DNA from 2 places in the Streptomyces nitrosporeus genome. Region 2 is predicted to be linked to the other one. Evidence: riboswitches for the same ligand, from Rfam matches in the RefSeq annotation. Region 2 holds a riboswitch; the other holds the start of a gene.
The links. Region 2 has a riboswitch for S-adenosylmethionine ahead of thrC (threonine synthase). Riboswitches for the same ligand answer to the same signal wherever they lie in the genome.
Positions count from the first base shown of each region.

Region 1 (3,199 bases), 2.4 Mb from region 2:
TGCGCGGTGAGGACCTGACGGCCGAGGACACGGCGTGGGCCATGGACCGGATCATGAGCGGTGAGGCCACCGACGTGCAGATCGCCGGATTCGCCGTCGCGCTGCGGGCCAAGGGCGAGACGGTCGGCGAGGTCACCGGTCTGGTCCGCGCGATGTACGGCCACGCGCACACCATCCACGTGCCGGGCCGCACCGTCGACATCGTCGGTACCGGCGGGGACATGGCCAAGACCGTCAACATCTCCACCATGTCGGCGATCGTCGTCGCGGGGGCCGGGGCCAAGGTCGTCAAGCACGGCAACCGCGCCGCGTCCTCGGCGAGCGGGGCCTCCGACGTCCTGGAGAAGCTCGGCGTCAACCTCGACCTCACGCCGCAGCGCGTCGTCGAGGTCGCCGAGGAGGCGGGCATCACCTTCTGCTTCGCCGTCAAGTTCCACCCGGCCCTGCGGTATGCCGCCCGGGCCCGCAAGGAACTCGGCACGCAGACCACCTTCAACATCCTCGGCCCGCTCACCAACCCGGCCCAGGTGCGTTCCCAGGCGATCGGTGTCGCCGACCCCAGGATGGCGCCCATCGTGGCCGGGGTGCTCGCCGAACGCGGGAACTCGGCGCTGGTGTTCCGGGGGGACGACGGGCTGGACGAGCTGACCACCACGGCCACCTCCCGGGTCTGGACGGTCCGGGACGGCGAGGTGCGCGAGGAGGCGTTCGACCCGCGCGACGTCGGCCTGGAACTGGTGCCCGTCGAGGCGTTGCGGGGGGCCGACGCCTCCTACAACGCGGATGTGGCCCGCCGGCTGCTGGACGGCGAGCGGGGACCGGTCCGTGACGCGGTGCTCCTCAACTCGGCGGCCGCGCTGGTCGCGCTGGAGGGCGGGGACGGCACGCTGAACGAGCGCATCGCGGCTCAGATCGCACGGGCCGCCGAATCGATCGACTCCGGTGCCGCCAAGCGCGCGCTGGAGCGCTGGGCGGCGGCCAGCAACGCCTGAGCCGAACCGGTGCGTACGAGGGCGCGGTCCGCATGCCGGACCGCGCCCTTGCGTATGCGCGGACGTGTGGCAAGATGCTCCCAGGTCATGAGTGACAGCGACTACGGCCCCGGCCCGCTGTCCGGCAACCCTCCGTCCGTGGCGGGGTGCCCCGGGTGAAGACCGGGCCGCAGGCAGCGAGGTCTGCGGCAAGCGCGGGCCCCTCGGCGTCGTCTGACGACTGCCAGCCCCCGGGGTCCTGGTCCCTAGGGAGCCTTTTGTGAGCAAGCGAATGCGATAGGGCGTCCCGCCCTTTCCCGCACCTTCTTCCCCCTTGTCCCGCGCTGTCGCCTGCCCGCCGGCGCGTGGATTTCGCCTGTCTCTTCCAGGAGTTCGCCATGTCTGCACCCACCGCTGCCGCCGACCAGTCGCTTTGTGCCCCTCTGCCGGTTCTGGGATCCGATGTCACGGTTCCGCTGGTCACCGGAGGAGATGTCACCTATGCCGCCCTCGACTACGCGGCCAGCGCCCCGGCGCTGAAGCGGGTGTGGGACGACGTGGCGGCGTACGCCCCCTACTACGGCAGCGTGCACCGCGGCGCCGGGTACCTCTCGCAGCTCTCCACCGACCTGTTCGAGAACAGCAGGGCGACCGTCGCGGAGTTCCTCGGATGCCGGGCCGACGACCAGGTCGTCTTCACCCGCTCCACGACGGACTCGCTCAACCTGCTGGCCGCCGTACTGCCCGCCGGCTGCCAGGTGTTCGTCTTCGAGACGGAGCACCACGCCTCGCTGCTGCCGTGGCGCGACGCGCGGGTCACCTGCCTCGACGCCCCGCGCACCCCGGAGCAGGCCGTGGCCACGCTGGAGCGGGCACTGGCCGGCCGGGAGCCCCACGGCCCCGCGCTGGTCTGTGTGACCGGCGCGTCCAACGTCACCGGTGAACTGTGGCCGGTACGGGAACTCGCCGCCGCCGCCCACGCGCACGGGGCGCGGATCGTCCTGGACGCGGCGCAGCTGGCGCCGCACCACCCGGTGGACATCGCGGAACTGGACGTCGACTGGGTCGCGTTCTCCGGCCACAAGCTGTACGCGCCCTTCGGTTCGGGCGTGCTCGCGGGCCGGGCCGACTGGCTGCGCGAGGCGGAGCCCTACCTCGCGGGCGGCGGTGCCTCCCGGCAGGTCACCCGGCGCGCCGACGGCGGGGTCGACGTCCAGTGGCACACCACCGCGGCCCGCCACGAGGCCGGTTCGCCCAACGTCATCGGCGTCTACTCCATCGCCTCCGCCTGCCGTGCGCTGACCGAGGCGGGCTTCGCGGACCTGGTCGCCCGGGAGCAGGCACTGGTGGCCCGGGTCCGTGCCGGGCTGGCGGAGGTCCCCGAGGTGAAGGTGCTCTCGCTGTTCGGCGACGACGCCCCGCGGGTCGGCGTCATCTCGTTCGTGGTCGAGGGCTGGAACAGCTCCCACTTCGCCGCGGCGCTCTCGGCCGAGTACGGCATCGGGGTGCGCGACGGGCTGTTCTGCGCCCACCCGCTCGTCCGCACCCTGCTGGGCAGCGAGCCCCAGGAGCCGGGGGAGTGCGGGGCGCCGGAGGCCGCGCCGGGGGAGAGGTCGCTCAACGCGGTCCGGGTCAGCTTCGGCGCCGGCACGCCCGACGAGCACATCGAGCGCTTCCTCGGCGCCGTACGCGAACTGGTGACCTCCGGGGCGCGCTGGAACTACCGCACGGAGGACGGCCGCTGCGTCCCCGACCGGGGCGCGGCGCAGGTCTGAGCCGCCTTCGCCCGCCGGTCCGGTCCGGACGCGGCGGGCGGTTTCGGCGGGTCCCGGAGCCCCGGGTGGAAGGGGCGCCGGACGGAAGGGGCCCCGGGCTCGCAGGGGCCGGGCCCCCTTTCCGGCGGGGGCCTCAGGCGTCGAGGCCGATGGCGAAGGCCGCCTCGAGGTCGTGCTGCGAGTACGTACGGAAGGCGACGTGCGTGTCGGTCGCCTCGACCCCCTCGATCTTGCTGATCCGGCCGGGGATGACGTCGGCCAGGTCGTCGTGCCGGGGCACCCGGACCATGGCGATCAGGTCGTACGTGCCGGTGACCGAGAAGACCTCGCTGACGCTGTCCAGCGCGGCGATGGCCTCGGCGATCTCGGGAATCCGGTTCACGCTGGTTTTGATGAGCACGATCGCGGTGATCACGGCTGGCTTTCTCCCTCGGTGGCCGTGGCTGGAGTCTT
Region 1 covers NZ_CP023702.1:5,729,135-5,732,333, forward strand. Annotated here, with positions in the region: gene trpD (anthranilate phosphoribosyltransferase) at 1-992, shown strand, start outside; SAM riboswitch class IV at 1,076-1,193, shown strand; gene CP967_RS25265 (aminotransferase class V-fold PLP-dependent enzyme) at 1,370-2,746, shown strand; gene CP967_RS25270 (Lrp/AsnC family transcriptional regulator) at 2,880-3,161, opposite strand; gene CP967_RS25275 (rhomboid family intramembrane serine protease) at 3,158-3,199, opposite strand, start outside.
Region 1: another riboswitch for S-adenosylmethionine. It lies ahead of CP967_RS25265 (aminotransferase class V-fold PLP-dependent enzyme); the one in region 2 lies ahead of thrC (threonine synthase).

Region 2 (3,199 bases):
GCCAGCGCCTCGGCGAAGGCCCGGTTGTACGCCTCGTAGGCCGCCCACTGCCGCCGGAACCCCGCGTCGAAGACGGGCTCCACCGGCGTCTGGTAGAGCATGTGGTGGACGAACCAGAGCACCGAGTTCGCGATGCCGTTGTACGCGTCCGCGTGCACGGCGGGGTCGATGTCGAGCATCCGTACGCCCGGCTCGGACACCCCGCGCCGGACGGCCTCCCGGTCCCCGTCGCCGAGGGCCGCGCAGACCCACACCTTGTCCTCGACGGCGCTCAGGCCGGAGACCAGCCCGCCCCCGCCCCTCCTGGAGCCGATCGAGCCGTCCTCGTGGAGGGCGTACGACACCGGGCCGCGGTTGGACGCGACGAGGACCTGGGCGGAGTTCTGGGCGACCATGTACCCGAACCTAGCCCGTCGGGCAAGCCGTCAAACGTCATCCGGCGGCCGGACCCGCCCAGGCCCCCGGCACGGCCGGAACGCTATGCCGCGTGGCGGGAGAGGTACTCCGCGACCTCGGCCATCGGCGGCCGTTCCACGGTGTCCACCGGATAGGTGAGCGGTTCGAAGCCGTTCTCACCCCGTTCGAACTGGGTGATCTCGGGCCGCACCAGATGGCCCCGGGACAGCCTCAGCTGCGCCGTGCGGTAGATCGTCGCGGCCATCCGCCCCAGTGCCCGGCCGTCCTGATGGCGGTGTCTGCGCACCCCGACGTCGACCTGCGCGAGCGCGTCCAGGCCGACCGTGTGGAGGGCGTCGACGAGGAGGCCCAGTTCCACTCCGTAACCGGTGGGGAAGGGGAGCTGTTCGAGCAGGGAGCGCCGCACCGCGTACTCGCCGCCCAGCGGCTGGACGAAACCGGCCAGCTGCGGCCAGTGCAGGTTGAGCAGCGGGCGGGCCATCAGCTCGGTGACACGGCCGCCCTGGCCTGTGCTCTCACCGAGCGGCCGGTCGTACATGGCCTTGACGAACTGCACGCCGGGGTCGGTGAGCAGGGGGCCGACGGTCCCGGAGACGAAGTCCGCGGAGAAGTCCCGGAGATCGGCGTCGATGAAGCAGACGATCTCACCGCTGGTCACGAGGAGCGACCGCCACAGGACCTCCCCCTTGCCGGGGACGGCGGGTATGCGGGGCAGGATCACGTCCCGGTGCACCACCCTGGCCCCCGCCTCACGGGCGGCGGCGGCGGTGCCGTCGGTCGAACCGGAATCTATGACCACCAGTTCGTCGACCAGCCGGACCTTCTCCATCAGTTCGCGCCGGATCTCCGCGACGATCGCGCCCACCGTCGCCTCCTCGTTCAGCGCCGGCAGCACGACGCTGACGCTCGCACGGTGGGGATCCTTCGCCCGGGCCGTCGTGAGGCGGTCCAACGGACGGTCGGCTGCTGCCCAGGAACGCCTGCTCAGCCAGCGTTCGACCTCTTCCAGCACCGTCGGTACTCCCTGTTGTGTGATCCATCTCGCGGTACGGACGACTCTCTCCATCGCCCGGGGCTTCGGTTACAGTCTTGAGCAACACGGACGGCACCCGCATCCCGGGTCCGGTCCGTGAAAAATGCCCGGACCGTGGTCCGGTGCCATAGCGCTCATCCAGAGGGACTGAGGGAACGGCCCGTTGAAGTCCCGGCAACCCTCCTGCCGACCGCGAGGTCACGGTAGGGAAGGTGCCAATTCCGTCTTGTGGCGAAATACGTCGCAAGGAAGATGAGGAGAAAGGGCCTCCGCCATCATGGCTGTGCAGACTGTTGCAGCGAACACTGATTCTTCCACCGTGGACTTCGGTCCCGCCGCGGCGCTTTCCTGCCGCGAATGCGGCGAGCGTTTCGAGCTCGGTCCCGTTTTCGCCTGCGCGTCCTGTTTCGGGCCGCTCGAAGTGGCGTACGACCTGCCGAGCGGCTCTCCCGAGGAGCTGAAGAAGCGCATCGCCGAGGGCCCGGAGAACATCTGGCGCTACGCGCCGCTGCTGCCGGTCCCGGCGGATGTCGCGGACAAGCCCAACATCAACCCCGGTTTCACCAAGCTGGTCAAGGCCGACAACCTCGCCCGTGAACTGGGCGTCACCGGTGGCCTGTACGTCAAGGACGACTCCGGCAACCCGACGCACTCCTTCAAGGACCGTGTCGTCGCGATCGCCGTCGAGGCGGCCCGCGCCTTCGGCTTCACCACGCTCTCCTGCTCCTCCACCGGCAACCTCGCCGGCGCCGTGGGCGCCGCGGCCGCCCGCGCCGGCCTGCGCTCCTGTGTCTTCATCCCGAAGGACCTGGAGCAGGGCAAGGTCGTCATGGCCGCGGTCTACGGCGGCGAACTCGTCGGCATCGACGGCAACTACGACGACGTCAACCGCTTCTGCTCCGAACTCATCGGCGACCCGCTCGGCGAGGGCTGGGGCTTCGTCAACGTCAACCTCCGCCCGTACTACGGCGAGGGCTCCAAGACCCTGGCGTACGAGATCTGCGAGCAGCTCGGCTGGCGGCTGCCCGACCAGATCGTCATCCCGATCGCGTCCGGATCGCAGCTCACGAAGATCGACAAGGGTCTCCAGGAGCTGATCAAGCTGGGTCTCGTCGAGGACCGGCCGTACAAGATCTTCGGCGCCCAGGCCGAGGGCTGCTCCCCGGTGTCCACCGCCTTCAAGGCCGGCCACGACGTGGTGCGCCCGCAGAAGCCGAACACCATCGCCAAGTCGCTGGCGATCGGCAACCCGGCCGACGGCCCGTACGTCCTGGACATCGCCCGCCGTACCGGCGGCGCGGTGGAGGACGTGAACGACGAGCAGGTCGTCGACGCCATCAAGCTGCTGGCCCGCACCGAGGGAATCTTTGCGGAGACCGCGGGCGGGGTGACGGTCGGCGTGACGAAGAAGCTGATCGAGGCGGGCCTGCTCGACCCGTCGCTGACCACCGTCGTGCTGAACACCGGTGACGGGCTGAAGACCCTCGACGCGGTCGCCCCCACGACCGGCCTCACGGCGACGATCCGGCCCAGCCTGGACGCGTTCCGCGACGCGGGCCTCGCCGCCGCCAACTGACCACCCCGGGACCGAAGGAAGGCACCCACATGAGCGTCAAGGTCCGTATCCCCACCATTCTGCGCACCTACACGGGCGGCCAGGCCGAGGTCGAGGCGGAGGGCGCGGTCCTCTCCGAGGTCATCGAGTCCCTGGAGAAGAACCACCCGGGCATCGGCGCCCGCGTCCTGGAC
Region 2 covers NZ_CP023702.1:3,354,924-3,358,122, reverse strand. Annotated here, with positions in the region: gene CP967_RS14820 (alpha,alpha-trehalose-phosphate synthase (UDP-forming)) at 1-395, opposite strand, end outside; gene CP967_RS14815 (glucosyl-3-phosphoglycerate synthase) at 479-1,429, opposite strand; SAM riboswitch class I at 1,582-1,709, shown strand; gene thrC (threonine synthase) at 1,728-3,026, shown strand; gene CP967_RS14805 (MoaD/ThiS family protein) at 3,056-3,199, shown strand, end outside.